DNA from 2 places in the Pseudarthrobacter sp. MOO14 genome. Region 1 is predicted to be linked to the other one. Evidence: riboswitches for the same ligand, from Rfam matches in the RefSeq annotation. Region 1 holds a riboswitch; the other holds the start of a gene.
The links. A riboswitch is a leader RNA that binds a small molecule or an ion and turns the genes downstream of it on or off. The one in region 1 is predicted to bind glycine.

Region 1 (15,964 bases):
TCCGGGTGCTCGGCGCCGTCGGCGTCCCGTGCGATGTACCTGATGTTCGGGGAGATCCGCAGTTCAGCGGCTTTGCGGCCGGCGGCGTGCTTGCGGAGGAGTTCGACGACGCCACTCACCAGGTTGCGGTCCTCGTAGTCCATGAGGGGGCCCTTGGCGCATTCGCAGATGGTGTAGCCAAGCCTGGTGGTCGAGTAGTTGAGCTTGCCGGCGGCGACGAGTTCGCCGCCGCGCCGGACGCCGAAGAGTTCCACCTGCTGGCCCCGGGCGCGCTGGAAACGGGCAAAGTCGATGGACTGCAGGAAGCTGTTTTGCGGGTGCTTTACGGCGAAGGCCTCAAACTCGGCGTCGCTGAGCGTGGCATATTCAAGTCCGGTAGCGGCGGAAACAGGATTCAAGGGGTGACCTTCTTCGGGACTCTTCGCGGCCTGGTGGGCACGCGCTGGGCGGACGGTGTTCGGGGCGGGCTGCACGGGACGTACGGTCCGGCCGTGGGCTGCGGTGGATGCATCCCACGGGATGCCGGTCAGTAGAACTGCTGGCCGGTCCGGGCGGTTTCAATCCGGCGGAGCACCTTTTCGCCGCCACTGGTCCAGAGCTTGTGGCGCAGCGGGGAAAGGACGTAGTCGTAGCAGCCCACAAAGTCGGTGACGGTCTTGGTGAAGCTGGTCTTGAACATTCCCATCCCGTACAGGTTGTGGGTTTTGTCCTTGATCCGGGCCGCAGGCGGGGTGCCGCAAAAGTCGTATTCGGTGCAGCCGAGTTCCTGCATGCGGCGGATGGCTTCCCACTGCACCAAATGCGAGTCGCCGTACTGCTTGCGGTTTTGGGTGGACCCGCCGTCCTTGTAGGTTGCCTTGGCACCGTAGTTGATCACGAAGGCTCCGACGCTGGGCCTTCCATCCTCATAGACGAAGAAGAAGTTGCCTTGGCCACGGTTGCAGAATTCGTCCCAGAACTTGGCGTAGTAGTCGTAGCTGCGCAGGGGCATGGAGCCCTTGGCGTTGACGGTGTCTGCCATCAGGTCGTAGAGGGCGCGGTAGGTTTCCGGGCCTTGTTCCTGCCGTACCACCTGGCAGCCTTCGCGTTCGGCGCGCCGGATGGCGTTCCGGGCGCGCGAGGAGATCGCTTTGAACACGTCCTCGCTGCTGCCGGAAATGTCCAGCAGCGCGGTGGAGTCGTTGGACTGGATATTGGGGGCTTTGACAAGGCCCGCGGCCTGGATGTCCCGGTGCGCCTCGGCGGTGTCGATGATGTCCGGTTCCACCTTGATGGTAAAGACGTTCAGTTTCCGGCTGCGGGCAAAGGCCGCGCAGGCTTCGAGGGCGGCTTTCAGGTCCGCGGCGGCGGCAACGTCAGGGCCTTTGATGAGATACCAGAGCCGACCCAGGACCGGAAATGACTTTTCCAGGACCAGGTTGTAACTGGAGTTTCCCGGGGCTTCCAGGACAAGGAAGCGGACTTTCCAGCCGGACCCGTTCTTGACCGATGCGTAGGCGGCGGACTGCAGCATGTTGCCGCCGTTGGGGTTGGCCGTGACGTGCTTGTCCCAGTTCTCAATTTCCTCGGCTGTGGCAAAACGTGCGGTGAATTCTCGCAAGGGGGCCGTGTCCAATCGGGTTTGTGCGCGGTTTCGGTGGGTCTGGATGCGTGCGGACATGCAGCATCAAGTCTAAAGCCTCAGCCGCTGGAGCCTTTCTCCCGGCGATGCCTGGCATGGCGCCGACCGTCCACGGGGCGGCGCCTTGACGGGGCTGCCCCGGGTCCGCAAGGGTTGGAGGATGAGGCCGGACCGGGACCAGAGCAGCACTTCCGCGGAGCGCGGACGGCCCTATGGCGCCGGGATCCAAATCGCCGGGCTCGCCGCCTTCCTGGTGGCGTCCTTGCTGGTGGCGGCGCTGGGCGGATTGGCGTCGGCCAGCAACGTCAACGGCTGGTATGCAACGGCGGACAAGGCGCCATGGTCTCCGCCCAACGGCGTGTTTGGCCCGGTGTGGGGAATCCTCTACACGGCGATGGCTGTTGCCGGCTGGCTGGTGTGGCGCAAACGGACGGAGCGGACCCGGAGCGCCCTCACCGCCTACGGGATCCAGTTGCTCCTTAACCTTGCCTGGACCCCTGCGTTCTTTGCCCTCTACCCCGTTTTTGGAACCGTTGCACTGTGGTTTGGGCTTGGCATCATCCTGGCGCTCATTGCCGCCGTCGGAGTCACCGTTCTCTATTTTGGTCCCATCAGCCGGACCGCCGGGTTACTCCTGCTGCCGTACATTTCCTGGCTGGTGTTTGCCGCCTCCTTGAACTGGTGGGCCGCCGCCTACAACTAGGGAGTGGGCGCCGGGTTCCGGGAAGAGGCGCCTGCGGTCAGCATTCGACGACGTTGACGGCGAGGCCGCCCATGGCGGTTTCCTTGTATTTGTGGGACATGTCCTTGCCGGTTTCGCGCATGGTGATGATGACTTCGTCCAGGGAGACCCGGTGGGTCCCGTCGCCCCAGAGCGCCATTTTCGCGGCGTTGATCGCTTTCGCGGCAGCGATCGCGTTCCGTTCGATGCAGGGCACCTGCACCAGCCCGCCGATCGGGTCGCAGGTCAGGCCCAGGTTGTGTTCCATTGCGATCTCAGCGGCGTTCTCCACCTGCGCCGGGGTGCCCCCCATGACCTCGGCCAGGCCAGCGGCGGCCATCGAGGACGCGGACCCCACCTCGCCCTGGCAGCCGACCTCGGCCCCGGAAATCGAGGCTTGTTCCTTGTAAAGGACTCCCACGGCGGCGGCGGCGAGCAGGAATTTGACCACGACGTCATCGCGGTCAGCGCCGGTGGCTTTGTCCATGCCGGGAGCGAAGTGCAGGGCGTAGAACAACACCGCAGGGATGATCCCGGCTGCCCCGTTCGTCGGGGCGGTGACCACCCGGCCGCCGGACGCGTTTTCCTCGTTCACGGCCAACGCCACCAAGTTAACCCACTCCTGCCAATACCGGGGATCGAACGGGCCCGCGTCCCACGCGGCGTCCTGGTCCGTGTCCTGCCCGTCGGCGCATTCCTTCTTCAACCGCTCAAACCAGTCAGGGGCGCGGCGGCGGACCTTCAAGCCGCCCGGCAACACCCCCTCACGCTTCAACGAGGCCGCCACGCAGGCTTCCATCACGGACCAGATGTGCAGCAACCCGGCCCGGATCTCCTCCTCCCCGCGGGAGGCTTTTTCGTTCACCAGCATCACATCAGCGATTCCCAGCCCGGTCGCTGCGCAGTGCTCCAGCAGTTCCGCGGCGGTCCGGAACGGCAGCGGAAGCTCCTTCTTGGACTCCTCCAGTTCCTGCCGGGCCGCGTCTTCCTCACCCTCCCGGACGATGAACCCGCCACCGACCGAGAAGAAGGTCGCGGTATGCACCACGGCACCGTCAGCGTCCGTGACGGTGAACGTCATCCCGTTCGTGTGCCGCGGCAGGACGGTTAACGGCCGCAACACCATGTCCTTCACCCCATAGGGCAGCGGGACGGCGCCGGCGAGGTTCAAGGTCCCGGTCCCGGCAATGCCGGCCAGCCGCTCCTCCACCTCCGCCGGGAGGATCAACTCCGGATGAAACCCCTCCAAGCCCAGCAGGATCGCGGTCATCGTCCCGTGCCCATGACCGGTGGCCGCCAACGAGCCATACAAATCCACCCGCAACGACGCCACGTGAGCCAGCACCCCCGAGGCCTTGAGTTCCTCCGCAAAAACGGCAGCAGCCCGCATCGGCCCCACAGTATGAGACGACGAAGGCCCGATCCCGATCGAAAACAGATCAAAAACGCCAACAGCCATGCGATTGGTTCCTAACTAAAACGGGTGGTGGGGCGGGGTTTCGACAAGCGAAACTCCCGGCTGTCCGGCGCTATTTTTGGCGCTTGTAGAACGGGAGGCCGACGACTTCGAAGGGTTCGGCCTTACCGCGAAGGTCGACTTCGAGGGAAGTTCCCGGCGCCGAATGCTCCACGTCGACGTAGGCCATGGCGATGGGGTAGCCCAGAGTGGGCGAAGGCTGGCCGGAGGTGACCTCACCGACGGTGGCGCCGTCTTTCAGGACCGGGTAGTGCGCGCGGCCGGCCCGGCGTCCCCGGCCCTTGAGCCCCACGAGGCGGCGGCCGGAGGTGCTGCCTGCACCGGCTTCCTTCTTGGCTGCCAGCGCGGCCTTCCCGACAAAGTCGCCTTCCTTGGACAGCGCGACGACGGCGCCCAGGCCGGCGGCGAACGGGTCGCCGTCCAGCGAGAGTTCGTTGCCGTAGAGCGGCATTCCCGCTTCGAGGCGGAGGGAGTCGCGGGACGCGAGCCCTGCGGGGGTGAGCTGGCCCTCGTCGGCAATGGCGATCAGCGCCTGCCAGAGGCCCGGGGCGTCCCCGTTGTCCACGAAGATCTCGAAGCCGTCCTCGCCGGTGTACCCGGTCCGGGCCAGCAGCAGGTCCAGGCCCGCACCGCCCACCAGGAAGGGGACCTCGACGGCGGCGTAGTACTTCAGCCCTGTCACCAGGGAATGCCGGGCTGCCGGAACCAGCCGCAGCAGGATCGATTCTGCTGCCGGGCCTTGGACGGCGATCAGTGACGTGCGGGCTGAGGCGTCCTCCACCTTCACGTCGAACCGGGCGGCACGTTCCTGCAATGCTGCCGCGACGGTGTCTGCGTTTCCTGCGTTGGGGACCACCAGGAAGACGTCGGTGCCGTCCGGCGCTGCCGGCCGGCGGTAGGTGATGAGGTCGTCGATGATGCCGCCATCGGCGTTGCAGATCAGCGAGTACTTTGCCTTGCCCACGGCCATGGCGGAGATCTTGCCCGCCAGGGCGTAGTCCAGGAACGCGGCGGCCTCGGGGCCGGTCACCCAGACTTCTCCCATGTGGGAGAGGTCGAACAGCCCGGCGGCCTTGCGGACCGCGTGGTGTTCGGCCAGTTCGGAGCTGTACTTCAGCGGCATCTGCCAGCCGCCAAAGTCCGTGAAGGAGGCGCCGAGCTTTTTATGCTCGTCGTAGAGCGCGGTGTACTTCTCAGTCATTGAAAGTCCTTTGGGAGCGGTGGTTGAGCTGGTCGAAACCGGGTGCCGGCCGGCTCAACCACCGGAGCGGTCTAGTTCTCGAACCCGGCTGTGCTGTCCTCGAACGCTTCGAGGGGCGGGCAGGAGCAGATGAGGTTGCGGTCGCCGGCGGCGCCGTCGATCCGGCCGACGGGCGGGAAGTACTTGTCCTGCTTGTGGTGGGCCGGGAACGCTGCCTGCTCCCGCGGGTAGGCGCGGTCCCAGTCAGAGGAGACGACGGCGGCGGCCGTGTGGGGTGCGTGCCGCAGCGGTGAGTCGGTGACGGCGAAGTCGCCGTTGGCCACCTGGTCGATTTCCTGGCGGATGGTGATCATGGCCTCGATGAAGCGGTCGATCTCGGCCAGGTCCTCGGACTCGGTGGGTTCCACCATGAGCGTGCCCGCGACGGGGAAGGACAGGGTGGGGGCGTGGAAACCGAAGTCGATCAGCCGCTTGGCCACGTCCTCGGCCGTCACGCCGGTCTTCGCCGTGAGTTCGCGCAGGTCCAGGATGCACTCGTGCGCCACCAGCCCGCCCTCGCCGGTGTAGAGGACCGGGAAGTACTCGTTCAGGCGGGACGCGACATAGTTCGCGGCCAGCAGCGCGGACTTGGTGGCCTCGGTCAGGCCCTGCCCGCCCATCAGCTTCACGTACGCCCACGAAATCGGCAGCACGCCGGCCGAACCGAACCGGGACGCCGAGATCGCCACACCGTGCCCGGGCTCGTGCGCGGCCTTGTTCGCGTCCCCCGGCATGAACGGTGCCAGGTGCGCCTTGGCGGCAACGGGCCCGACGCCGGGTCCCCCGCCGCCGTGCGGGATGCAGAAGGTCTTGTGCAGGTTCAGGTGCGAGACGTCCCCGCCGAACCGGCCCGGCTGGGCCAGCCCCACCAGGGCGTTCAGGTTCGCCCCGTCGATGTAGACCTGGCCCCCCGCGGCGTGGACGGCGTCGCAGACTTCGCGGACATCCCCATCGAACACGCCGTGGGTGGAGGGGTAGGTGATCATGATGGCCGACAGGACGTCCCGGTTCGCCTCGATCTTGGCCGTCAGGTCCTCGTGGTCGATCGTCCCGTCAGCGGCGGTGGCAACCACCACCACCTTCATCCCGGCCAGGACGGCGGAGGCGGCGTTGGTGCCGTGCGCCGAGGCCGGGATCAGGCACACGGTACGCTGCTGCTCGCCCCGGGAGTGGTGGTAGCCGCGGATCGCCAGCAGGCCGGCGAGTTCGCCCTGGGAGCCCGCGTTGGGCTGGATGGACACCTGGTCATACCCGGTGATCTCGGCCAGGTCCGCTTCCAGGCCGCCGATGAGTTCGCGCCAGCCCTCGGTCTGGGAATCCGGGGCGAACGGGTGGATCGAGGCGAACTCCGGCCAGGAAATGGCCTCCATCTCAGCCGTCGCGTTCAACTTCATCGTGCACGAACCCAACGGAATCATCGTCCGGTCCAGCGCCAGGTCACGGTCCGAGAGCTTCCGAATGTAACGCAGCAACTGGGTTTCAGACCGGTGCGTATTGAACACCGGATGCTGCAGGTAGGCGGAAGAACGCTCGACGCCGGCCTCCAGCCCAAAGCCCTGGCCCGCGCTGTGTCCCTCGGCAACCGGGGCGCCGAAGACGTCGGCGACCTGCGCGACGATGGCCGGCGTCGTGGTTTCGTCGAGGGAGATGCCTACGGTGTCGGAGTCGATGGGCCGCAGGTTGATGCCGCGGGCCTCGGCGTCGGAAATCACTGCTGACGCACGGCCGGCAACACGGACCGTCAGGGTGTCGAAGAAGGAAGTGTGCAGGACATCCAGGCCGGCGGCCTTGAGCGCCGCGGCGAGGGTACGGGCGTGGCCATGCGTCGTTTCCGCGATCGCCTTCAGCCCGTCCGGGCCGTGGTACACCGCGTACATGGACGCAACGATGGCCAGCAGCGCCTGGGCGGTGCAGATGTTGGACGTGGCCTTCTCGCGGCGGATGTGCTGCTCGCGGGTCTGCAAAGCCAGGCGGTAAGCGGGAACGCCGGCGTCGTCCTTGGACACCCCAACCAGGCGGCCGGGCAGGGAACGTTCCAGGCCCTTGCGGACAGCCATGTAGGCGGCGTGCGGCCCCCCAAAGAACAACGGCACACCAAAGCGCTGGGCCGAGCCAACGGCAATGTCCGCGCCCTGCTCGCCCGGAGGTGTGATCAGTGTCAGGGCCAGCAGGTCCGCAGCCACCGTAACCAGCGCGCCGCGGTCCTTGGCAGCGGTAATGACGGCGGACTGGTCCCACACCCGGCCGGAGACCCCGGGCTGCTGCAGCACGACGCCATTGATGGCGCCGTCGGGCAGGCCCTTGGACAGGTCGGCGACCTCCACCTCGAAGCCCAGCGCCTCGGCGCGACCCTGCACGATGGCGATGGTCTGCGGAAGAACGTCGATGTCGAGCACCGTCTTGCCGTCCTTCGCTGCCGCGGACTTGTTGGCGCGGCGCATCAGGAGCACGGCCTCGGCCACGGCGGTGGCTTCATCCAGCAGCGAGGCGTTGGCGATGGGCAGTCCCACCAGGTCCTGCACCATGGTCTGGAAGTTCAGCAGTGCCTCGAGCCGGCCCTGCGAGATTTCCGGCTGGTACGGGGTGTAGGCGGTGTACCAGGCCGGGGATTCCAGGATGTTGCGGCGGATCACCGGCGGCGTCACGGTGTCGTAGTAACCCTGGCCGATCATCTGGACTGCCGTCTTGTTCTTCGCGGCAAGCTTCCGCAGTTCCGTGAGGACTTCAACCTCGCTGAGGGCGTCCTGCAGGCGAAGGGCAGATTCCTGACGGATGACCTTGGGGACGGCGGTGTCAACCAGTGAGTCGACAGTGTCGTAGCCAACGGCTTTGAGCATGGTATCGACGTCGGCCTGGCGGCGCGCACCGATATGGCGGTCGACGAAAGTGGTGGAGGCTGGGCTAACCGGCACGAAGGAACTCCATTTACTCAGGCGGCGCAGGGTACGCCACAGCGATTCGGGTTCCTCCCCGCTCTGTATTGGACCTGAGAGTTTCCGCGGTGCCTGCCTGGCAGGACCCGCTTGCACCGTCGGTGAGCACACCGGCTCCGAATCCCCGATGGGGGTCATGGGAACCGCCTGCTGCTTTCCAGAGGCGCCTCGCCGCGGCGGTACGGGGGCCTGCGAGATTCCTGGGGAGGATTTGCTCCTACGGCGCCTGCCTGTACACCGGCAGAACTCTCCCGCCGCAGATCAAAGGCTATTCACTTGTAAACCAGCCATGGGCTGGATCATGCGGGCCGGTGACAGCCCTCACAACATTCCATTGTCCTATGCCGCAACCCTTCCCGGCAAATGGCGGAGGCTACCTGCGAAGCCGCTCAAGGGCCGCCAGGAGTTCCTCCACGTCAGCCGCCGCTCCCCCTTGCGGCGCCGGGCCCACGGACAACATGGCGTTGAAATACAGCCCGTCCCCCATATACAAGACCGCTTTGGCCAGCCCCGGCCCCACGTCGGCCGCGATCTCGTCCAGCCACCGCTGCTGGATGGCCGCGAAACGGCGCCGCGTTTCCTGGTGCGCCACTTCCGCCAGCCTGGTGGCGGCAACGATGGCCCGGTCCAGCGGAGTGTCCGCCCAGACGGAGGAGCGGATGAAGTAGGCCGCCGCCCCCTCGGCGGCCGCGGCCATGGCGTCGGCGTCCTCTTTGGCCAGCCCGTCCAGGCGGTCCAGCAGCACTTCGATGAGCGCTTCCTTGTTGGGGAAGTGGTACAGCAGTCCCCCCTTGGACACGCCTGCCTTTTTGGCCACCGCGTCGAGCGTGGCCGCCCGCTCCCCCACGTCGATCAAGAGGGTTTCGAAGGCGTCAAGGACCGCATCACGGGCTACAGGCTTTCGGGGCATGCTTCCCATCATGCCCTCCGCCGGCGTCGAAAAGGGAAACGGCAAGGTTTTAAACTGTACCGTCTGGACGGTATAGTTATTTTATGACGACTTCCCCTTCGACCTCGGCGCCTGCACGCAGCGGCGGAGCGGCCGGGCGGTCCCCGCGGCGCGACTGGCTCGCACTGGGGCTGCTGATGTTCCCGGTACTGCTCGTCGCCGTGGACAATACCGCCCTGACATTCGCCCTGCCCGCCATCACCCGCGCCCTGGAACCCTCCGGCGTGCACGTGTTGTGGATTATTGACGCTTATCCACTGGTATTGGCCGGTCTCCTGGTATCGATGGGAAGCCTTGGCGACAGGATTGGGCGGCGCCGGTTGCTCATTATCGGCAGCACGGGCTTCGCCGGATTGTCCGCCGCAACGGCTTTTGCGCCCTCCGCGGAGTGGCTGATCGCCGGACGGGCCGCACTGGGGTTCTTCGGGGCGATGCTGATGCCCTCCACCTTGTCGCTGATCCGCAACATCTTCCCGGAGCCCAACCGCCGGCGGATGGCCGTCGCCATCTGGGCTGCCGGATTCTCCGGCGGCGCAGCCTTGGGGCCGATCTTCGGCGGCTGGCTGGTGGAGCATTTCTGGTGGGGCGCCGTGTTCCTGGTGGCGGTGCCCCTGATGGTTCCCCTGCTGGCACTGGGCCGAACTTTGATCCCGGAATCCAAGGACCCGTCGCCGGGAAGAGTGGACGTCCCGAGCATCCTGTTGTCCATGCTGGTGATGGTCCCCATGGTCTACGGCATCAAGGATGTTGCCACCGAAGGTCCAGGCCTGGCGGGCCTTGGCAGCATGGCGTTCGGCATGGCGATGGGCGTGGTGTTCGTGCGGCGCCAGCACCGCCTGGAACACCCCCTGCTGGATATGTCGCTGTTCCGGAACCGGGTGTTCAGCATGGCCATCAGCGCCAACATCCTGGCCCTGTTTTCCTTCAACGGCTTCATCCTGTTCCTTGCCCAGCACCTCCAGCTCCTTGAGGGCCTGAGCCCGTCAGCCGCGGGCGTGGCGATGATTCCGGCGCTGGCAGCCACGGTGGTGGCCGGCTTGGTGGTGGTGCCGCTGGTTCGCAAGGTCCGCCCTGGGTACGTGGTGGCGGCGGGGCTGGCGTTCAGCGCCACGGGATACACCCTGGTGGCGTTTGGAAACCACGACGGCGGACCCGCGCTGCTGCTGGCAGCGCTCCTGGTCCTGGCGCTGGGCGTGGGCACGGCAGAAACCATTTCGAATGACCTCATCCTGGGCTCCGCGCCGCCGGAAAAGTCAGGGGCCGCCGCGGCGATCTCCGAAACCGGCTACGAGGTGGGCTCACTGCTGGGGACGGCCGTCCTTGGCTCCATCCTGACGGCCTCCTACCAGCACAATCTGCGCCTCCCGGCCGGATTGGATGGCATGCTCCCGGGCGCCTCGCTGCACAACGCCGGGGAAACGCTGGCCGGCGCCATGGAAGCGGCCGCCGTCCTGCCCGGCCCGCTGGCGGACGCGGTCCGGGACGCTGCGGCGGCGGCGTTCGATTCCGGCGTGCACATCACGGCGGCAATTGGGCTGGTACTGATGGCGACGGCGGCAGTCCTCGCCGCCGTCGTGCTGCGGAAGGTACCCAAGGCCACCTGACCGCACGGGGACCGCAAAGGGCGCCCGGTGCCGGATGAGTTCCGATACCGGGCGCCCTCGTGCGGGACGCTCGGCCTACTTGGAGTCGGCAGTGGTCACCTTGGCGGTTGGCTTCATGTTTTCAGCCTGCACCATCCAGGCAAACTGCTCGAGCCGGGCGATGAACTCGTGCAAAAGGTCCGCGGAGGTGGGATCTTCCTCATCCACCTCGTCGTGGACCTTGCGCATGGTGCCCACGGCGGCTTCCATGGCGGCAACGATCCGCTCAATGGCGTCCGCAGTGCTGATCAGCCCGTCAGGGAACTGGGCCAGGCTGGTGGTTTCGGCAACGGTGGAGCTGCGGCCGTCCGGGAGGGCGTGCAGGGCGCGCATCCGCTCGGCAGTATCGTCGGCGAACTGGCGGGCAGCGTCAACAATCTCATCGAGCTGGAGGTGCAGGTCGCGGAAGTTGGTGCCCACGATGTTCCAGTGCGCCTGCTTGCCCTGGATGTGGAGTTCGATCAGGTCGGCCAGGACTGCCTGCAGGTTGTTGGTCAGTGTCGGTGAAGCTTTCATGCATCCTCCTCAAGTGGTCCAATATGGCTGACGCTACCAGCCGTGGGCTGCCCCGCGGCCGGCAATCCGGAAATTTCTCAGTGAGCTTACTAATTGTGGAAATCAGTCATAAACGAATGTGGTTCATATTGCGTCTTGCATCACAGGGCCGGCAGCCCCATACTAAATGAACGCCATTCATATAGTGACCTCCGTCTCACAGCCTTTCAGAAAGTGGTGCCATGACAGAGACAATCCGCACCAGTACCTCCAAATCCGGCCCCCACGCCCACGCACCGTCCACGGGCGGCGTCAGCGCCAAGGGACTCAAGGGCGGGCAGCTCGGCCTGCTGGCCGTCGTCGTCCTGGGCATCTCAACCATTGCCCCCGCCTACACGCTTACCAGCGCGCTTGGACCCACCGTCAACGAAGCCGGGCTCCAACTGCCAGTCATCTTCCTGATCGGTTTCATCCCCATGATCCTGGTCTCGCTCGCCTACCGGGAACTCAACGCCGATTCCCCGGACAGCGGCACCACCTTTACCTGGGTCACCAAAGCGTTCGGCCCCTGGATCGGCTGGATGGGTGGCTGGGGCCTGCTGGCCGCCAACATCATCGTGCTGTCCAACCTGGCCGGCGTCGCCGTCGACTTCTTCTATCTCTTCCTGTCCCAGGTCACAGGCTCCGCCGAGCTGGCAGACCTGGCGGACAACAAGGCGCTCAACGTCGTCACGTGCTTCGTGTTCGTGGCACTGGCCGTCTGGGTCAGCTACCGCGGCATGCACACCACCAAAATGGTGCAGTACAGCCTGGTGGGATTCCAGCTGCTGGTGCTGGGCCTCTTCGTCGCCATGGCATTCGCCAACTGGTCCACCTCGGAGACCGCCATCCCGTTCAGCTGGGACTGGTTCGACGTCACCAAAATCGAGACCTTCGGCCAGGTTGCCGCCGGCATCTCCCTGTCGATCTTCGTGTACTGGGGCTGGGACGTCTGCCTCACGGTCAATGAGGAAACCGCCAACGGCAAAAAGACCGCCGGCGTGGCAGGCACCCTCACCGCGGTCATCGTCCTGGCCATCTACCTCCTGGTCAGCATCGCCACCATGATGTTCGCCGGCGTGGGAGATACCGGCAACGGCTTGAACAACGCCGAGAACCACGAGAACATCTTCACGGCGCTGGCCTCCCCCATCATGGGCCCGTTCGCCATCCTGATGTCCCTGGCGGTGCTCTCCAGCTCGGCCGCTTCCCTGCAGTCCACGTTCATGTCACCGTCCCGCAGCCTGCTGGCGATGGCCCACTACGGCGCCCTGCCGGAACCCTTCAGCCGGATCAGCCGGAAGTTCGCAACGCCGGGCTTCGCCACCATTGCTGCCGGCGTCGTCTCCGCCGGGTTCTACGCGGTGATGCATGTGGTCAGCGACAACGTCCTGAACGACACCATCCTGGCGCTGGGCCTGATGATCTGCTTCTACTACGGCCTCACCGCACTGGCCTGCACCTGGTATTTCCGGCACAGCCTGTTCAACAGCGTGCGCCACTTCGTGTTCAGGCTGGTCTGCCCGGTGGTGGGCGGCGTGGGGTTGTTCGTGGTCTTCGTCCAGACCGCCGTGGACAGCCTGGCGCCCGAGTTCGGCAGCGGTTCCGAGGTCTTCGGCGTGGGCCTGGTGTTCATCCTGGGCGTAGGCATCCTGGCCCTGGGCGCCGTCGTCATGCTGGTCATGTCCCGCACGCACCCGGGCTTCTTCCGCGGCGAAACGCTCAAGAAGGATACGCCCGCCCTGGTAGTCCCGGAATAGGGCGAAGCGTTCACGAAAAGGTGCCGTGCCCCCAACCGGGCACGGCACCTTTTCCGTTGTCACGGAGGGGTATTTTGGTAACGACGGCGGCCGGAGACACAGCAGCGCCGGCCGCCCCGGAGGGGCAACCGGCGCCGGGAAGAACGGGTGGGGCTCAGCCTTCGCAGTCGCGGCAGTACTTCAGGCCGTCCTTTTCGCGGGCCACCTGTGACCGGTGGCGGACCAGGAAGCAGGACGAGCAGGTGAACTCGTCGGACTGCTCGGGAACCACAATGACGGTGAGTTCCTCGTTGGACAGATCGGCGCCGGGGAGGTCGATGCCTTCAGCGGTGTCATTCTCGTCGACATCGATGACTGCGGTCTGCGCGTTGCCGCTCCGGGACGCCTGGAGGGCCTCCAGGGAGTCAGCGGGAGACTCCTCTTCCTGCTTGCGTGGAGCATCGTAATCGGTAGCCATTAGCATGTTCACTTTCGTTGCTGCACAGCGCCATTTCAGGCACCTCAGTGAAGCAGTTTAGGGCATCATCCGGGCCCCGGCGCAATAGTGTGGCCAAGCAGACATTCAGTTGCCGCCGGACACCCTTCCCAGGTGTTCGGAGCGGGCATGGTCGGCGCCGACGGAGACTCCACTCAAGGCGGGAAGCCACCCCCACCGGGTGGCATCGGCCATGGCGCCGGCGGCCTCGGACTCTGATTCGCAGGTAAAGGTAGCAATGGCCCAGTCGCGGAGCCGGGTGAGCAAGGTAGCCGTCATGCCTGAAACCTACGCAGCAATTGTTGTGGCCACGTTTCGCGGCGGTCTCCCCCGGATTAATTCCGGCGCCTTCCTGCTGCTTCAGCAGGGCGGGGCCGTGCTGCTGCGCAGGATGAGCTCAGGTTCCACCACCAGCGTCCTGGGCCCTTCCGCACCGCCGAGTACCCCGAGCATCATGTCCATGCAGCGCCGGCCCAGTTCTTCGAAGTCCTGCCGGACAACGGTCAGCGGAGGGCTGAAGTATGCCGATTCGGGCTGGTCGTCGAAGCCCACCAGGGAAACGTCCGTCGGCACCTCCAAGCCTGCTTCGTTCAGGGCGCGCAGGATCCCCAATGCCATCTGGTCGTTGCCCACGAAGAGGGCCGTGGCGCGCCGGTCAGCAGCCAGCCGACGGCCAATGGCGTAGCCGCTGCCCGCACTCCAGTCTCCCTCGACCAGGAGATCCGCCTCGAGCCCGGCGGCTTCCAGGGCGGAACGCCAGCCGTCGGACCGCGCCACGGCGTCAATCCAGTCCTGTGGCCCGGCGACATGCCCGATCCGGCGGTGGCCCTGCGCTATGAGGTGCCGGACGGCCAGTTCGGCTCCCTTGCGCTGGTCCACCCGGACACCGCCAACGGCGTCATTCCCGTCGGACCCCACGGCCACTACCGGCACTCCGATAGCGAGTTCCGCCAAGGCCGCCAACGTGGCCAGGTGCGGAACAATCACGACGATCCCGTCCACCGCTTGGTCCAGGAAGTGCCTGACCGCGTCCAGGATGGTGTCCCTGGTGACTTCCCGCAGCGCAGCGACGCTGACAAAATATCCCGCGTCCCGCGCGGCCCGTTCAACTCCCAGCAAGGTGTTGGCCGGGCCGTACTGCGACAACTCGCTGCCCAGGACGCCGATGGTCTGCGAGCGCCGGGTGACCAGGCTGCGTGCTGCTGTATTGCGGCGGTAGCCGAGTTCGGCAATCGCCGCTTCCACCTTGTGCCGGGTCTCCTTGCTGACGTTGGGGTGCTTGTTGACCACCCGCGAGACGGTTTGGTGCGAGACCCCGGCCAGCCCCGCCACGTCCTCAAGCCTTGGCAGCCGCCGCCGGGGCCGGTAGCCGGGCTGCGCCACGGAATCAGATCCCGCCGGCGAGTTTGTAGTAGGCGGCGTTCCAGTTGAGGTCCTTCTTGAACTGGCGGATGGTGGTGCCCTCGTCGATGGTCAGGAGTTCGGTCTTGGCGATCTCGGCGAAGTCCTCGAACACCTCCATGCCCACCTGGGTGGAGAGCACGGTGTGGTGGGCGGCGCCGGCGGTGAGCCAGGCGGCGGCGGACGTGGCGAAGTCCGGCTTCGGCTGCCAGAGCGCGCGGGCCACGGGGAGGTTGGGCAGCGGCTGGTCCAGGGGAACCACGTCGACGGCGTTGGCCACCAGGCGGAAGCGGTCGCGCATGTCGGACAGGGCGACGACGACGCCCGGGGAGGCATCGGCGTCGAACACCAGCCGGACCGGGTCCTCTTTGCCGCCGATGCCCAGCGGGTGGATTTCCAGGCGCGGCTTCGACGCCGTGAGCGAGGGGCAGACCTCCAGCATGTGGGCGCCCAGGATCTTCTCCGCGCCCGGTTCCAGGTGGTACGTGTAGTCCTCCATCAGGGAGGCGCCGCCGGGCAGGCCGGCACCCATCACCTTCGCGGCGCGCACCAGGATGGCGGTCTTCCAGTCGCCTTCGGCGCCAAAGCCGTACCCGGCGGCCATGAGCCGCTGCACGGCGAGGCCGGGCAGCTGGCGGAGGGCCCCCAGGTCTTCGAAGGAGGTGGTAAACGCGGCGGAGCCATTGGCTTCGAGGAAGCTGCGCAGGCCCAGTTCGATCCGGGCGCCGTACCGCAGCGATTCATGCCTGGCCGCGCCTGCGCGGAGCTCCGGCACCACGTCGTACAGGTCCTCGTACTCGGCCACCAGGGCGTCGACGTCGGCCTCCGCCGCGCCGTGCACGGCGTCCGCGAGCTCATTGACGGACCACGTGTTCACGGCGACGCCGAAGCGCAGCTCGGCCTCGGTTTTGTCGCCTTCGGTGACGGCGACGTTGCGCATGTTGTCGCCGAAGCGGGTGAGCTTCAGGGTCCGGACGGCGGCCCAGCCGGCCGCCGCGCGCTGCCAGGAACCCACTTGGCGTGCCACCTCGGGGTTGGAGACGTGCCCGACGACGGTCTTCCGGGCGATGCCGAGGCGGGACTGGATGTACCCGAACTCCCGGTCGCCGTGCGCGGCTTGGTTCAGGTTCATGAAGTCGAAGTCGATGTCCGCCCAGGGCAGGTCGCGGTTGGCCTGGGTGTGCAGGTGCAGCAGTGGCTTGCGCAGCAG
Region 2 (15,964 bases), 360 kb from region 1:
CCCGGCGATTCCGGATTCAATCACCGCGCCGGGGCGGCGTGCACGCCTCGCTAGGCTGGTCCGGTGGAAACAGTTGTGTGGTCCAAGCCGGAAGAGTTGCGCGCCGGCACCCCCTTGCTGGTGATGATGCACGGCTACGGCACGGACGAGTCCCGGATGGTGCGCCTCTTCGAGTACCTGCCCCAGGAGTTCACGTTCGCCGCGCTGCGTGCTCCCATGCCCATCGGGGACCACTGGGGATGGTTCCTGCTGGACTACTTCCTGGCCAACGACTTTGCGGACGTTATCTCCGCGGCCACCTCCGTGCGGGCCTGGATCGGATCGGTCAAGGACCAGCACAGCAGCGTCACCCTGATGGGGTACTCCCAGGGGATGGCGATGGCAAGCACGCTCATGCGGCTGCACCCCGATGACTACAAGGCCGTGGTGGGGCTGTCCGGCTTCGTGCTCAACAACGAACTCCTGTCCACGATGGACTCCTTCGACACCAAACCGCCGTTCTTCTGGGGGCGGGACAAGGCGGACCTGGTGATCAATGAGGACGCCACTGCCTACACCGCCGAGTGGCTGGCTGCCAACACATTGCTGACGGCCCGGACCTACCCGGGCATGGGGCACGCCATGTCCAAAGCCGAGATGGTGGACATCAGCGCATTCCTGGGCCACTACGTGCTGCGCTGAACTCCGCCCGGTGCTGCCGGGCCGGGAAAAAACAGTTGCCAGTCAAATTTGCAAGCGCTTACACTCGTCTGTGGCCATGATCGGTCCTGCAGTGGGCGGACACGGAGATGCTGCTGTGCGCGTGCGCACGGGAGCCTCCTGTGGCCGCACCGGCGGGGCCGGCTGTCCGCAGACTGAAAGGACACCGCACCGCTGATGACACACCTCACGTCACCCGGGACTACCGACTGGACCGGCGCCGCCGCAATCCTGTTCGACCTCGACGGAGTACTGACGCCCACAGCCACAGTGCATGAGCGCGCGTGGCAGGAACTCTTCGACGGCTACCTGGCCTCGCATCCGGACGTTCCCGGGTACCGCGAAAGCGACTACTTCGACCATATTGACGGCAAACCCCGCTTCGACGGGGTGCGGGACTTCCTTTCGTCCCGCGGTATCACCCTGCCCGAAGGCCCGCTCGACGACGACCCCGCCCACGAAACGGTCCAGGGCCTGGGCAACCGGAAGAACGGGATCTTCAACGACATCGTCAGCGCCGGCGTCGAACCTTTCGACGGCTCGGTGCGGTTCCTCGAAGCGGTGCTGGCGCAGGGACTCAAAGTCGCCGTCGTCTCGTCCTCCCGGAACGCGCCCGCCGTCCTGCAGGCGGCCGGGCTCAGCCACCACTTCCCGGTCGTGGTGGACGGGGTGGTTGCCGCGGAACAGGGCCTGCCCGGCAAGCCGAGCCCTGCCACCTACGAATACGCCGCGAAACTGCTGGACCTCTCCAGCGCCGAGTGCGTGGTGGTTGAAGACGCCGTGTCCGGGGTGCAGGCCGGACGGGCCGGGTCGTTCCACTCCGTCATTGGGGTGGACCGGGGCGCCGGCCGGCAGACGCTCCTGGACGCCGGTGCCACCTTGGTGGTCAATGACCTTCAGGAACTCATCCCCTAAGCCGGTGATGCCCGTTCCCCCGGGCTACCGGTGCCGCTACCCCCCAAGTGGCACCCATCCGAGCAGCGCATTCTCCCCGAATACCTCGTGCCCGCCCCCCGGCGGCACCCAGCAAGGCCAAAAGGATCCCCACCATGGCAGTCATTACCGCGGACCGCGAACGGTTCCCCGACACCCCCTGGCAACTCGTCGAAACCCGCCACGAGGCTGGTGGCGCAGGCACCCTCGAAACACTCTTTGCCCTGGGAAACGGGCACCTGGGTATCCGCGGCGCCCACTGGGCGGCGGCGGATGGCGGCCTGCCCGGCAGCTTCATCAACGGGCTGCATGAAATTTGGGACATCAAGCACGCGGAAAACGCCTTTGGCTTTGCCCGGACCGGGCAACGCATCATCTACGTTCCGGATGCCAACAACTTCGCGGTGGTGGTGGACGGCGAAAGCCTCAGCCTCGCCGAGTCCGAGGTCCTGGAATACCGGCGCGCCGTGGACTTTTCCACCGGAATCTACGAATGCCGCATCACCTGGCAGTGCCGGTCCGGGGCCGCCGTGACCACCACTGAACGGCGCGCCGTCGGCTTCGAGTCCCGCGGCTGCCTCGGCATCTCGCTGGAAGTGGCCACGGACCGGCTGGTTTCGCTGGACGTCACCTCCCAGGTGATCAACCGCCAGGACCAGCCGGTGGAGGACCACTCCGTGCACGATCCGCGCCGGTCCGGCCGCCACGCCGGACGGGTACTGCTGCCCGTAAACCTTGACGGCGGCGACGGTTCGCTGCGCCTCTCGTGGGAGGCCGCAGAATCAAAGCAACGGGTGGGCCTGGCCGTGGACCACTGGACCTCTGCGGGGCACCAGCCTTTCGAAACCCTGGTGGACCAGGATGACAGCAGCGTCCGGTATGTCCTGGCAGTGGAGCCGGACGAACCCTTCCGGCTGGAAAAGAGCGTCAGCTACGCCGCCGGCCGCCGCGTCCAGGACCCGAACGTCGATGCAGCCGCGGTGGCCGAGGAAGCCCTTCGCCCGGTGAACGAAATCTTCGCCGAGAGCATGGCCCACTACCGCGGCTACTGGGCCACGTCCGACATTGTGGTGGGCGGCGGCAGCCCGGGGCTTCAGCAGGCCATCCGGTGGAACCTCTTCCAGCTGGCCCAGGCGACGGCCCGCGCCGATGTTGCCGGCATTCCCGCCAAGGGAGTAACCGGCTCCGGCTACGAGGGGCACTACTTCTGGGACCAGGAGGTATACCTGCTGCCCTACCTCACCTACACCAACCCCGACGGCGCGCGGCAGGTCCTGGAGTTCCGCCACGGCATGCTGCCAGAGGCCAAGATCCGCGCCAAGGAACTGAGCGTTGACGGTGCACTCTTCCCGTGGCGCACCATCAACGGACTCGAAGCAAGTGCCTATTACGCTGCCGGAACGGCCCAGTTCCACATCGCGGCCGCGATCGCCTTCGCCACCAACAGGTACCTCTGGGCCACCGGCGATGCCGCCTTCCGGGACGGAATGGGTGCCCAACTGCTCATCGAGACGGCCCGGATGTGGATCTCCCTGGGCTTCTTCGGCAAGGACGGCCTTTTCCACATCCATGGCGTCACCGGCCCCGACGAATACACGGCCGTGGTGAATGACAACCTCTATACGAACGTGATGGCCCGCTTCAACCTGCGGGTCGCCGCGGCGCTGGACCACCCCGGGATCGACGACGCCGAGCGGGAGCTCTGGGAGCAGGCCGCCAACCGGATGCAGCTGCCCTTCGATGAGGACCTGCAGGTGCACTCCCAGGACAACGACTTCATGACCCTGGAAGCCTGGGACTGGACCACCCCGCGGTCCAAGTACCCCCTGCTGCTGCACTTCCACCCGCTGGTGATCTACCGCCACCAGGTCCTCAAGCAGGCGGACACGGTCCTGGCCATGTTCCTCCAGTGGCAGGACTTCACGGCACGGGAGAAGCAGCGGGCCTTCGACTTCTACGATCCCATCACAACCGGCGACTCCACCCTGTCCGCCTGCGTGCAGGGGATCATGGCGGCCGAGGTGGGGTATTCAAAGGAAGCCCTGGACCACTTCACCAGTGCCGCGTTCATCGACCTGGACGACACCCACGGCAATACGATCGACGGCGTCCACATCGCCTCCACCGGCGGCGTGTGGTCCTCCCTGGTGTGCGGCTTCGCAGGCTTGCGGGACCAAGGGCCGGTCCCGTTCTTCGATCCGCGCCTGCCCGCGGAGTGGGATTCGCTGGCCTTCCACCTGAAGGTCAGAGGCCGGCTGTTGCTGGTCCAGCTCGCGTCCGGTTCCATCACTCTCACCGTGCAGGAAGGTGAACCCCTGGAAATTGACGTCCGGGGCCAGCGGGTCCTCGCAGCGGCGCAGGGCGTGCAGGTCCCGCTGGAGCCGGTGGCCATTCCTGAACCGACGGTCTTCCCCAGCGGCCTTCCGACGGCGAGCATCCCGGTGGTCCGCGGCCACAGCTAGGCCCCTGCCGGGCACCCGGGTGGGTCCGACGGCGGGAGGAGACGGTGGTGCGCCCGCCGCCCTAGTCTCCTGCCGTCGTCGCCCGTTCCACCTGGAGTGCCGCGTCCAGCGGATGCGCGCGTTCATCGCGGGACATGTTGGCGGCTGCCATGGCCACCACCGCCACGACGGGGCACACGCCGCCGGCCACGAGGAAGATCAGCCAGATGGGCAGTACCTCCGCCGCCGGTCCTGCCAGCGCCATGGAGACCGGCATCAGGGCCAGCGACACAAAAAAGTCCAGGCTGGAAATCCTTCCCAGCAGGTGCGGCGGCACGCGTCTCTGGAGCAGGGTGCCCCAGATGACCATGCCGACGCTGCCGGTGGCACCGAACACGAAGAGGGCCGCCCCGACCGCCCAGAAGTTGTCCATCACGCCGATCGCGGCCAGGGGGAGGCTGCCGGCACCCCAGGACACCATCATGACCGTGAGGTACCGCCGCGGCAGCCGGAAGGACGCGGTGAGCAGCGAGCCCAGGGCAGCGCCGACGCCCATGATGGCGAGCAGGAACCCGAACGCGCTTGAATCCCCGCCGAGCTGGTCGCGGACCACAAACGGGAGCAGCACCTCGATGGGGCCGATCAGGAACAGCACCGAGATGCAGGCCCACAGGAGTGTCCACAGGAGCCAAGGGGTGCGCACGGTGTAGCTGACGCCCTCACGCAAGTCCCGGATGAAGGATTGCCGACGGCGTTCCGCGCCTTCCGCCGCTTCCCCGCCTTCGCCGCGGGTGTCCGGGCGTTCCTGGGGGCGCAGGAAGTTCAGGATGACGAAAGCCGCGAAGTGGCAACCGGCAACCGCGGTTACTGCGTGCGACGGCGAGAGCGCTGCCACCAGGACGCCTGCCGCCGCGGGCCCGGCCGCCTGTTGCAAAACCGGCCGCATGGACCCTTCCATGCCGTTGGCCGCCAGCAGGTCTTCCGGTGGCAGGATGCGCGGCAGGATGGCCGAGTACGCCGGGAAGAAGAACGCCGCACCCACCCCCAGCACGAACGCGCCCACCGCCACGTGCCACAATTCCAGCCAACCGGCGATCGCCAGCCCGCTGATGGCGGCGATCACGGCAAGGTTGGCGCCTTCCACGGCGATGATGAGGCGGCGCTGGGGGACCCGGTCGGCCGCGATCCCGCCGGCCAGGACGAAGGCCACCAGGCCAACGCTGCCCGCCGCTGCCACCAGGGAGAGGTCCAATGGGCCGCCACCCAGGTGGATCACCTGGTAGACCATGGCCACGGCCCACATCCCGGACCCGAAAATCGAGATGGCCAGGGCCGCAATCAGCACACGGTACTCGCGATGGGCAAACGGCCGCAAAGCTTTGGGCGTGGGCATAGGCCAAGTTTAGGGGCCTTCCGGCCGGCACGACCACCCTGGGCGGCCCGGCCGGAACCCCGTTCCGGATTATCCGGCCAGGAGGGTGCTGGCTTCCTGGCGGGTGGTGCCGGAGTCTTGGATGCCGTCGGCGATGTGGGCGAGTTCGGCGGGGATGTCGCGGCCTTTTTTGCGCATGGCGGTGGCCCAGAGGCGGCCGGCGCGGTAGGAGGAGCGGACCAGGGGGCCGGACATGACGCCGAGGAAGCCGATGTCCTGGGCTTCGTGCTGGAGGTCGACGAATTCCTGGGGTTTGACCCAGCGGTCCACGGGGAGGTGGCGTTCTGAGGGGCGGAGGTATTGGGTGATGGTGATCAGGTCGCAGCCGGCCTCGTGCAGGTCGCGGAGGGCTTCGGAGATTTCCTCGCGGGTTTCTCCCATGCCCAGGATGAGGTTGGATTTGGTGACCATGCCCAGGTTGCGGCCCTGGGTGATGACGTCCAGGGAGCGGTCGTAGCGGAACGCGGGCCGGATGCGTTTGAAGATCCGGGGCACGGTTTCGACGTTGTGGGCGAAGACTTCGGGGGCGGAGTCGCAGATCGCTTTGATGTGGTCGGGGTTGCCGGAGAAGTCGGGGATGAGCAGTTCCACGCCGGTGCCGGGGTTCAGTTCGTGGATCTTGCGGACGGTTTCGGCGTAGAGCCAGACGCCTTCGTCTTCGAGGTCGTCGCGGGCCACCCCGGTGACGGTGGCGTAGCGCAGTTGCATGGACTGGACGGAGCGGGCCACCTTGGTGGGTTCGAACATGTCCACGGGGGAGGGTTTGCCGGTGTCGATCTGGCAGAAGTCGCAGCGGCGGGTGCATTCGGACCCGCCGATCAGGAAGGTCGCTTCCTTGTCTTCCCAGCATTCGAAGATGTTCGGGCAGCCGGCCTCTTCACAGACGGTGTGCAGGCCTTCCTTTTTGACCAGGTTCTTCAGCCCGACGAACTCCGGGCCCATCTGGACCTTGGCTTTGATCCATTCCGGCTTCCGCTCCACCGGAACGGCAGCATTGCGCTGCTCGATCCGCAGCATCTTCCGGCCTTCAGGTGCCAATGTCATCGTTGTTCCTTTGTTTGCTCGAAGGGGGGCCGACAGGCTCAACGACCGTTTGCTGAGCCTGTCGGAACCAGGGTCAGGACAGGGGTGCGATGCCTGGGTAGAGCGGGTGGGCTTTGGCCAGGGCCTCGACGCGGTGACGGAGCCCGGAAAGGTCCGCGCCGGCGTCGGCCGTCAATGCCTCGGCGATGATGTCCGCAACCTCCCGGAAGGCGTCCTCGTCGAACCCGCGGGTGGCCAGCGCCGGGGTGCCGATGCGCAGGCCTGAGGTGACCATGGGCGGGCGCGGGTCGAAGGGCACGGCGTTGCGGTTGACGGTGATGTCGATCGCGGCGAGCCGGTCCTCGGCCTGCTGTCCGTCAAGTTCGCAGTTGCGCAGGTCGACGAGGACCAGGTGCACGTCGGTGCCGCCGGAGACCACACTGATGCCCTTTGCGGTGACGTCCGGCTGGACCAGGCGTTCTGCCAGCAGGCGCGCGCCGGCGAGCACACGTTCCTGGCGTTCGCGGAACTCTTCGGTGGCGGCGATCTTGAAGGCCACCGCCTTGCCGGCGATGACGTGTTCCAGCGGGCCGCCCTGCTGTCCCGGGAACACTGCCGAGTTGATCTTCTTGGCGATGTCGGCGTCGTTGCTCAGGATGATCCCGCCGCGCGGACCGGCGAGGGTCTTGTGCGTGGTGGAGGTGGTGACGTGCGCGTGCGGCACCGGGCTCGGGTGAAGGCCTGCTGCGACCAGCCCGGCGAAGTGCGCCATGTCCACCATCAGGTACGCGCCCACGGAATCGGCGATCCGGCGGAACTCGGCGAAATCCAGCTGGCGGGCGTAGGCGGACCAGCCGGCCACGATGAGCTGCGGCTTGTGCTCCCGGGCCAGGCGTTCCACCTCGGCCATGTCGATGGTGTGGGTGTCCTCCCGGACCTGGTACGGCACCACGTTGTAGAGCTTGCCGGAGAAGTTGATGCGCATGCCGTGCGTGAGGTGGCCGCCGTGCGCCAGGTTCAGGCCCATGATGGTGTCGCCGGGCTTGATCAGGGCGTGCATCACGGAGGCGTTGGCTTGGGCTCCGGAGTGCGGCTGGACGTTGGCGTATTCCGCGCCGAACAGGGCCTTCACCCGGTCGATCGCCAGTTGCTCGATCACGTCGACGTGTTCGCAGCCGCCGTAGTAGCGCTTGCCCGGGTAGCCCTCAGCGTACTTGTTGGTCAGGACTGAGCCTTGGGCCTGCATGACGGCGGCGGCCGTGTGGTTCTCGGAGGCGATCATTTCCAGGCCGTCGCGCTGGCGGCCAAGCTCGTCGTCGATCCTGGCGGCAACCTCAGGGTCCAGGACGGACAGGTCGGCGTTCAGGCTGGGGGAGGCCACCTGCTCGAAGGCGCCCACTTCTGCCGGGGCGCTCACAGCTCGCCGCCGTTTGCTGCGGCGTATTCCTCGGCGGACATGAGCGGGCCTTCCTCGGTGACGGACACCTTGAAGAGCCAGCCTGCACCGTAGGGATCGCTGTTGATCAGGGCGGGGTCCGAGACCACGCCGTCGTTGATCTCGGTGACCTCGCCGGTGACCGGGGCGTAGAGGTCGGAGACGGACTTGGTGGATTCCACCTCGCCGCAGGTTTCGCCGGCCGTGACGATGGAGCCGACCTCAGGCAGGTCCACGTACACGATGTCGCCCAGGGCGTCGGCCGCCACGGCGGAAATCCCGATCCCCGCAGGCCCGGATCCGTCCACAGCAACCCATTCGTGCTCGGCGGAGTATTTCAGTTCAGCTACAACTTTTGCCATGTGTGTTTCCTTGGGTTCGTGTTGAGAAAGTGAGAAAGCGTTGGGTTGATTCCCGCAACAAGTGAGCGGGCGTTGGGTTGATTCCCGCAACAAGTGAGCGGGCGTTGGGTTGATTCCCGCAAGAAGTGAGCGGGCGTTGGGTTGATTCCCGCAAGAAGTGAGCGGGCGTTGGGTTGATTCCCGCAACAAGTGAGCGGGCGTTGGGTCCTGCGGGTGCGGCCCCCCGGGCCGAACCCAGCCCCGGAAGCTACTTCTGGCGCCTGTAAAACGGGAGGGGGACCACTTCGAAGCGCTCGGGCTTTCCGCGGAGGTCGATGTCAAGGACGGTGCCGACTTCAGCAAATTCGACCTCGACGTAGGCCATGGCGATGGGGTATCCGAGGGTGGGGGAGGGCTGGCCGGAGGTTACTTCGCCCACCAGGGTGCCGTCCTTAAGGACGGGGTAATGGGCGCGGCCGGCGCGGCGTCCGGCACCCTTGAGGCCCACCAACTTCTGCCCGATGGTTGATCCGACTCCGGCGGCCTTGATGGCTGCCAGGGCGTCCTTGCCCACGAAGTCGCCTTCCTTGGCCAGCGACACCACGGGGCCCAGGCCTGCCGCGTAAGCGTTGACGTAGCGGGAGAGTTCGTTGCCGTAGAGCGGCATCCCGGCTTCGAGGCGTAGCGAGTCGCGGGCGGCGAGGCCGGCGGGCACCAGGCCGGAGCCTTCGCCGGCCTGGAGCAGTGCCTCCCACAGCGCGGGCGCGTCCAGGTTGGGAACGTAGATCTCGAACCCGTCCTCGCCGGTGTAGCCGGTCCGGGCCACGAGCAGGTCTTGGACCGTGCCGTTGACGGCGATGCCCACCTCCACGGCGGCGTAGTACTTGAGCCCGGTGAGCAGTGCGTGCTGTTCGGCCGGGACCAGCGTCAGGAGGATCGCTTCGGAATTCGGTCCCTGGACGGCGATCAGCGAGGTGTTGGCGGAGGCGTCCTCCACAGTGACGTCGAAGGCGGCGGAGCGTTCCAGGAGTTCCTTGGCCACCACTGCGGCGTTGCCCGCGTTGGGCACCACCAGGTACCTGTCAACGCCCTCTTCGGGGGATGGCCGGCGGTAGGTGATGAGGTCGTCGATGATGCCGCCGTCTTCGTTGCAGATCAGCGAGTACTTTGCCTTGCCGATGGCGACCGCGGAGATCTTGCCCACCAGGGCGTAGTCCAGGAACGCGGCGGCGTCGGGGCCGGTGACCCAGACTTCTCCCATGTGGGAGAGGTCGAACAGCCCGGCGGCCTTGCGGACAGCGTGGTGTTCCGCGAGTTCAGACTCGTACTTGAGCGGCATCTGCCAGCCGCCGAAGTCCGTGAACGAGGCCCCGGCCTTCTTGTGCTGCTCGAAAAGAGCGGTGTAGTTCTCGGTCATGGGAATCAGTCTTCCAATCCGGTGATTGAGCTTGTCGAAGTCTCGAACGCTTCGAGGGGCGGGCAGGAGCAGACCAGGTTCCGGTCGCCGGCGGCGCCGTCGATCCGGCCGACGGGTGGGAAGTACTTGTCCTGGCGGAGCGAGGCAACGGGGAAGGCCGCCTGCTCCCGCGGGTAGGCGCGGTCCCAGTCAGAGCTGACGACGGCGGCCGCAGTGTGGGGTGCGTTGCGCACCGGGGATGCCTCCAGGGTGATGTCGCCGTTGGCCACCTGCTGGATCTCGCCATGAATGGTGATCATGGCCTCGATGAAGCGGTCGATCTCGGCCAGGTCCTCGGACTCGGTGGGCTCCACCATCAGCGTGCCCGCGACAGGGAACGAAAGGGTGGGGGCGTGGAAACCGAAGTCGATCAGCCGCTTGGCCACGTCCTCGGCCGTGACTCCCGTCTTCGCCGTGAGTTCGCGCAGGTCCAGGATGCACTCGTGCGCCACCAGCCCGCCTTCACCGGTGTAGAGGACCGGGAAGTACTCGTTCAGGCGGGACGCGACGTAGTTGGCCGCCAGCAGCGCGGACTTGGTGGCCTCGGTCAGGCCCTCACCGCCCATCAGCTTCACGTACGCCCACGAAATCGGCAGCACGCCGGCCGAACCGAACCGGGACGCCGAGATCGCCACACCGTGCCCGGCTTCGTGCGCCGCCTTGTTCGCGTCGCCCGGCATGAACGGTGCCAGGTGCGCCTTGGCGGCAACGGGCCCGACGCCGGGTCCCCCGCCGCCGTGCGGGATGCAGAAGGTCTTGTGCAGGTTCAGGTGGGACACGTCCCCGCCGAACTGGCCCGGCTGGGCCAGCCCTACAAGTGCGTTGAGGTTGGCGCCGTCAACGTAGACCTGGCCGCCGGCAGCATGCACAGCGTCACAGACTTCGCGGACATCGGAGTCGTACACGCCGTGCGTGGACGGGTACGTGATCATGATGGCCGAGAGGACGTCCTTGTTGGCCTCGATCTTGGCCGTCAGGTCGTCGTGGTCGATGGTGCCGTCGGCAGCCGTGGCAACCACGACCACCTTCATGCCCGCGAGCACGGCGGAGGCGGCGTTGGTGCCGTGCGCCGAGGCCGGGATCAGGCAGACGTTGCGCTGCTGCTCGCCCCGGGAATGGTGGTAGCCGCGGATCGCGAGCAGCCCGGCGAGTTCGCCCTGCGAGCCCGCGTTGGGCTGGATGGACACCTGGTCATACCCGGTGATCTCGGCGAGGTCCGCTTCCAGGCCGGCGATGAGTTCGCGCCAGCCTTCGGTCTGGGAGTCCGGGGCGAACGGGTGGATCGAGGCGAACTCCGGCCAGGAAATGGCTTCCATCTCGGCCGTGGCGTTCAGCTTCATGGTGCATGAACCCAGCGGGATCATGGTGCGGTCCAGCGCCAGGTCGCGGTCCGAGAGCTTGCGGATGTAACGCAGCAGCTGGGTTTCGGACCGGTGCGTGTTGAAGACCGGGTGCTGCAGGTAGGCCGAGGAACGCAAAATAGTGTCGGGCAGTTCGAATCCCTGGGCGTCACCCACCGGACCGGCGCCAAAGGCGACGGCGACGGCGGAAAGTGTTGCCGCCGTCGTCGTCTCATCAACGGAGACGCCCACCGTGTCCGGATCGATGAAGCGCAGGTTGATGCCGCGGGCTTCAGCGGCGGTGATCACCTTGGCGGCCTTGCCCGGAACGCGGACGGTGAGGGTGTCGAAGAAGGAGTCCGTGACCAGTTCGCGGCCCAGTGACGTGAGTGCTGTTGCCAGGACCCTGGCCTTGTGGTGGACGGTCTCTGCGATCGCCTTCAGGCCGTCGGGGCCGTGGTAAACGGCGTAGAAGGAGGACACGATGGCCAGCAGCGCCTGGGCGGTGCAGATGTTGGATGTGGCCTTCTCGCGGCGGATGTGCTGCTCGCGGGTCTGCAAAGCCAGGCGGTAAGCGGGAACGCCGGCATCGTCCTTGGACACCCCAACCAGGCGGCCGGGCAGGGAACGTTCCAGGCCCTTTCGGACGGCCATGTAGGCGGCGTGCGGCCCCCCAAAGAACAACGGCACACCAAAACGCTGGGCCGAGCCGACAGCAATGTCCGCGCCCTGCTCGCCCGGAGGGGTAATCAGGGTCAGGGCCAGCAGGTCCGCAGCCACCGTGACCAGCGCGCCCCGGTCCTTGGCAGCGGTGATCACGGCGGACTGGTCCCACACCCGGCCGGAGACCCCGGGCTGCTGCAGCACGACGCCATTGATGTCGCCCTCGGGCAGGCCCTTGGACAGGTCCGCGACCTCCACCTCGAAGCCCAGCGCCTCCGCACGGCCCCTGACAATAGCGATGGTCTGCGGAAGTACGTCGATGTCCAGGACCGTCTTGCCGTCCTTGGCTGCCGCGGACTTGTTGGCGCGGCGCATCAGGAGCACGGCCTCGGCCACGGCGGTGGCTTCATCCAGCAAGGAAGCGTTGGCTATCGGGAGCGCCGTCAGGTCCTGCACCATGGTCTGGAAGTTCAGCAGCGCCTCAAGCCGGCCCTGCGAGATTTCCGGCTGGTACGGGGTGTAGGCGGTGTACCAGGCCGGGGATTCCAGGATGTTGCGGCGGATCACCGGCGGCGTCACGGTGTCGTAGTAGCCCTGGCCGATCATCTGGACGGCAGTCTTGTTCTTCGCGGCAAGCTTCCGCAGTTCCGTGAGGACTTCAACCTCGCTGAGGGCGTCGGTCAGCTTGAGCGCAGTTTCCTGCCGGATGGACGCGGGGACGGCCACGTCAACCAGGCCGTCCACGCTGTCGTATCCCACGGCCTTGAGCATGGTGTCGACGTCGGCCTGGCGGCGCGCGCCGATATGGCGGTCCACGAAGGATGTTGGAAGCGACTGAATCGTCATGAGAAACTCCAGGTCTGGCCGGCCAGGGTGGCACGGCGTGGGATGGGTTCCTCCCCGCTCTGTATTGGACCTGAGAGATTCCGCGTTGCCTGCTGGTGGCAGGGGACCGCTTGCACCGTCGGTGAACCAGGCCGGAGCCTGGTTGCTTTCCAGAGTCGCCTCGCCGTGACGGTACATGGGCCTGAGAGATTCCTGGGGAGGATTTGCTCCTACGGCGCCTGCCCGGTGATTCGCCGGGAGGACTCTCCCGTCACAGCTCGAAAGGCTTATTCAAATGTGGGTGATTCGGCTCACAAGGTATCGGGACGAACCCGTCATTGGCAAATCGGCCAGGTGCGGTGAGGGGCTTGACTGGGCGCGTGACGCCTTCGTTCCCCGCTTGTGTCGGAAGGGGTTTGACATTCGATCGTGACGGACACCACACTGAACCCGGGATTGGCGCCGCCGGTGGCTGGCTCAGCGTATCCGGAGCGGCCTACCAGTCGGCGCCTGTCCCGTGCATGCCCGGCGGCGGCCCAAAAAGCCGCCGACCTCCAACTGAATACGCCTTCGACCTGCGGCGGGAGAGTCCTGCCGGGTACACCCAGCAGGCGCCGTAGGAGCAAACCCTCCCCAGGAAACTCTCAGGCCCACGTACCGCCGCGGACAGGCAACTCTGGAAAGCAGCCGGGCATGACCTTGGCTCACCGACGGTGCAAGCGGCTTTGGCTGCGGAAACTCTCAGGTCCACAACAGAGCGGGGAGGAACCAAATCTTTGCGGCTCCAAAAGCCGCTTTATCGATGGAGTTCCTCATGGCGATTCATCCCCCCACGTCCAACAGCGAACCAGCCCGCGGCCAGGGTGCTGCCACGGCGGCCCGCAGCGGGCCTCCCCACCTGGAACGGCAACTCACCAACCGGCATATCCAGCTCATCGCCATTGGTGGCGCGATCGGCACAGGCCTGTTCATGGGTTCCGGCAAGACCATTTCCGCCGCCGGACCTTCCGTGATCTTCGTGTACATGATCATCGGCTTCATGCTTTTCTTCGTCATGCGGGCCATGGGCGAGTTGCTGCTGAGCAACCTGAACTACAAGTCCTTCAGTGATTTCGCCGCCGACCTCCTGGGTCCGTGGGCAGGCTTCTTCACCGGGTGGACGTACTGGTTCTGCTGGGTGATCACCGGAATCGCGGACGTCATCGCCATCGCCGGGTACTCAAAAGAACTTTGGCCGGCGCTGCCGCTTTGGATCCCGGGCCTGGCCACGGTGGGCATCCTGCTGCTGCTGAACCTCGCCACGGTCAAGGCGTTCGGCGAGACAGAGTTCTGGTTCGCCCTCATCAAGATCGTCGCCATCGCGGCCCTGATCATCGTGGGACTTTTCATGATCTTCACCGGTTTCCAGAGCGACGCGGGCACGGCTAGCTTCACCAACCTGTGGAGCCATGGCGGGTTCTTCCCCAATGAGTTCATGGGCTTTGTGGCCGGATTCCAGATTGCAGTATTCGCCTTCGTGGGCATCGAACTGGTGGGCACCACCGCCGCCGAGGCCAAGAATCCCGAGCGCACGCTGCCCAGGGCCATCAACGCCATCCCCGTCCGCGTGCTGCTCTTCTATGTCGGCGCGCTGGTCATCCTCATGGCAGTCACCCCGTGGACCCAGTTCGCCGCCGGCCACAGCCCCTTCATCGGGATGTTCTCCCTGGCCGGCCTCGGCGCCGCGGCCACGGTGGTCAACCTGGTGGTCCTCACTTCGGCGATGTCCTCTGCGAACTCCGGCATCTACTCCACGTCCCGCATGGTCTTCGGCCTGGCCCAGGAAGGCGACGCCCCCGGTGTCTTCAGCCGGCTCTCCACGAGGAAGGTGCCCAGCAACGCGCTGTTCCTGTCCTGCGTCCTGCTGCTGTCCGGCGTCGTACTCATGTATGCGGGCCAGGATGTTGGCATGGCCTTTGAAATGGTGACCACCGTGTCGGCCGTCTGCTTCGTCTTTGTCTGGTCGATCATCCTCGCGAGCTACATCTCTTTCCGGCGTCGCCGCCCGCACCTGCACGCGGCCTCGAAGTTCAAGATGCCCGGTGGCATCCCCGCCGTGTGGGTGGTGTACGCGTTCTTCGCCTTCGTTCTCTGGGCCCTGACCACCCAGCCCGACACGCTCGCTGCCCTGCTGGTGACTCCCGTCTGGTTCGTCATCCTCGGCGTGGCGTGGGCCATTCTCCGGCGCCGTCCCGCGCACCTGGCCCGCTTCGAGGTCTTCCGGGCCGAGCTTCGGGCCGACGAGGCCGCCGGTCGCCGCGGCGAACGCGCGGACGCAGAAGAGCCGGCCCAAAAAGTGTAAGCATGCTTAGTGTTTATCCACTTAGGATGGGATGACACGGCAGCCACGCGCTGCAGGTCGATTTGAATGAAGGTGACCATGGCCCGGCGCAGCAACCCCGCACTCCGTATCGCACAGGAAACCGCCCATAACGCGATGTTTGACGCCCAGGGCAAGCCCAAGCCCGGCGTTCACAACATGATCCTGAAGGCCGTGCAGATCCAGCGGCCTTTGGTGGTGGGCTACATCCGGAGGCTCCAGAAGAAGCATCCGCGGGCAACAGCCGCGCAGTTGGCAGACATCGCGGAACGCGACTACCTCCGGGCTGTCGCCGGAGGAGGCGCCCTGGTGGGTGCCACCGCCGTCGTCCCCGGCGTTGGAACCGTGGCGTCGCTGGGACTTTCCGCGGCCGCCACCGTTGGCTTCCTGGAAGCCACGGCCCTTTACGCAACGTCGCTGGCTGAACTGCACGGCATCAGGCTGACCAACCCGGAGAAAGCCGGCACCATGGTCATGGCCATCATGCTCGGCGAAGAGGGCACTGCGCTGCTGGGGACCCTCAGCGGCCAGGCAGCCGGCAACAGCGCAGGCAATGCCTGGGGGAGCGTTCTGTCCAAGTCGATGGTGGTGCCGGGATTCGGGAGCGTCCGTAAGCGGATCCAGTCGGCCTTCCTGAAGAACCTCCTGAAGCGGCAGGGCACTGCGTTATTTGGCCGCGCCCTGCCCTTCGGGATAGGGGCTGTTGTGGGTGGAGCCGGTAACCTCATGATGGGCCGCGCAGTGGCCAGGAACGCCCGCGAGGCTTTTGGGCCGATGCCGGACACCATTCCCGGCGAGCTGACCGCCGCTGCCGCGCCGGACAACCTGACGCTGGAAGGCAACACACTTGGATCTCAACGCTGACGTAGGGCAATCATTCGGCTCCTGGACGGCAGGAGGCGATCCGGCGATGTTCCAGATGGCCACCAGCGTAAACGTGGCGTGCGGCCTCCACGCCGGTGACCCCATCACCATGCTGGACAGCTGCAGGGCCGCCTACGAACTGGATGTCACCGT

Region 2: another riboswitch for glycine. It lies ahead of gcvP (aminomethyl-transferring glycine dehydrogenase); the one in region 1 lies ahead of gcvP (aminomethyl-transferring glycine dehydrogenase).

What each region holds. Positions count from the first base shown of each region.
Region 1 is NZ_CM177849.1:3,246,548-3,262,511, reverse strand. Features, by position in the region: gene AC4EEV_RS15225 (peptidoglycan bridge formation glycyltransferase FemA/FemB family protein) at 1-398, opposite strand, end outside; gene AC4EEV_RS15220 (lipid II:glycine glycyltransferase FemX) at 527-1,660, opposite strand; gene AC4EEV_RS15215 (TspO/MBR family protein) at 1,782-2,324, shown strand; gene AC4EEV_RS15210 (L-serine ammonia-lyase) at 2,362-3,801, opposite strand; gene gcvT (glycine cleavage system aminomethyltransferase GcvT) at 3,872-5,020, opposite strand; gene gcvP (aminomethyl-transferring glycine dehydrogenase) at 5,092-7,971, opposite strand; glycine riboswitch at 8,160-8,256, opposite strand; gene AC4EEV_RS15195 (TetR/AcrR family transcriptional regulator) at 8,366-8,902, opposite strand; gene AC4EEV_RS15190 (MFS transporter) at 8,986-10,545, shown strand; gene AC4EEV_RS15185 (Dps family protein) at 10,621-11,100, opposite strand; gene AC4EEV_RS15180 (APC family permease) at 11,322-12,878, shown strand; gene AC4EEV_RS15175 (DUF4193 domain-containing protein) at 13,033-13,335, opposite strand; gene AC4EEV_RS15170 (hypothetical protein) at 13,441-13,632, opposite strand; gene AC4EEV_RS15165 (LacI family DNA-binding transcriptional regulator) at 13,714-14,736, opposite strand; gene araA (L-arabinose isomerase) at 14,741-15,964, opposite strand, start outside.
Region 2 is NZ_CM177849.1:2,889,699-2,905,662, forward strand. Features, by position in the region: gene AC4EEV_RS13525 (alpha/beta hydrolase) at 64-681, shown strand; gene AC4EEV_RS13530 (HAD family hydrolase) at 877-1,614, shown strand; gene AC4EEV_RS13535 (glycoside hydrolase family 65 protein) at 1,749-4,094, shown strand; gene AC4EEV_RS13540 (MFS transporter) at 4,156-5,466, opposite strand; gene lipA (lipoyl synthase) at 5,536-6,549, opposite strand; gene glyA (serine hydroxymethyltransferase) at 6,623-7,945, opposite strand; gene gcvH (glycine cleavage system protein GcvH) at 7,942-8,325, opposite strand; gene gcvT (glycine cleavage system aminomethyltransferase GcvT) at 8,573-9,721, opposite strand; gene gcvP (aminomethyl-transferring glycine dehydrogenase) at 9,727-12,609, opposite strand; glycine riboswitch at 12,769-12,869, opposite strand; glycine riboswitch at 13,160-13,258, shown strand; glycine riboswitch at 13,259-13,354, shown strand; gene cycA (D-serine/D-alanine/glycine transporter) at 13,403-14,929, shown strand; gene AC4EEV_RS13575 (hypothetical protein) at 15,008-15,811, shown strand; gene AC4EEV_RS13580 (LamB/YcsF family protein) at 15,795-15,964, shown strand, end outside.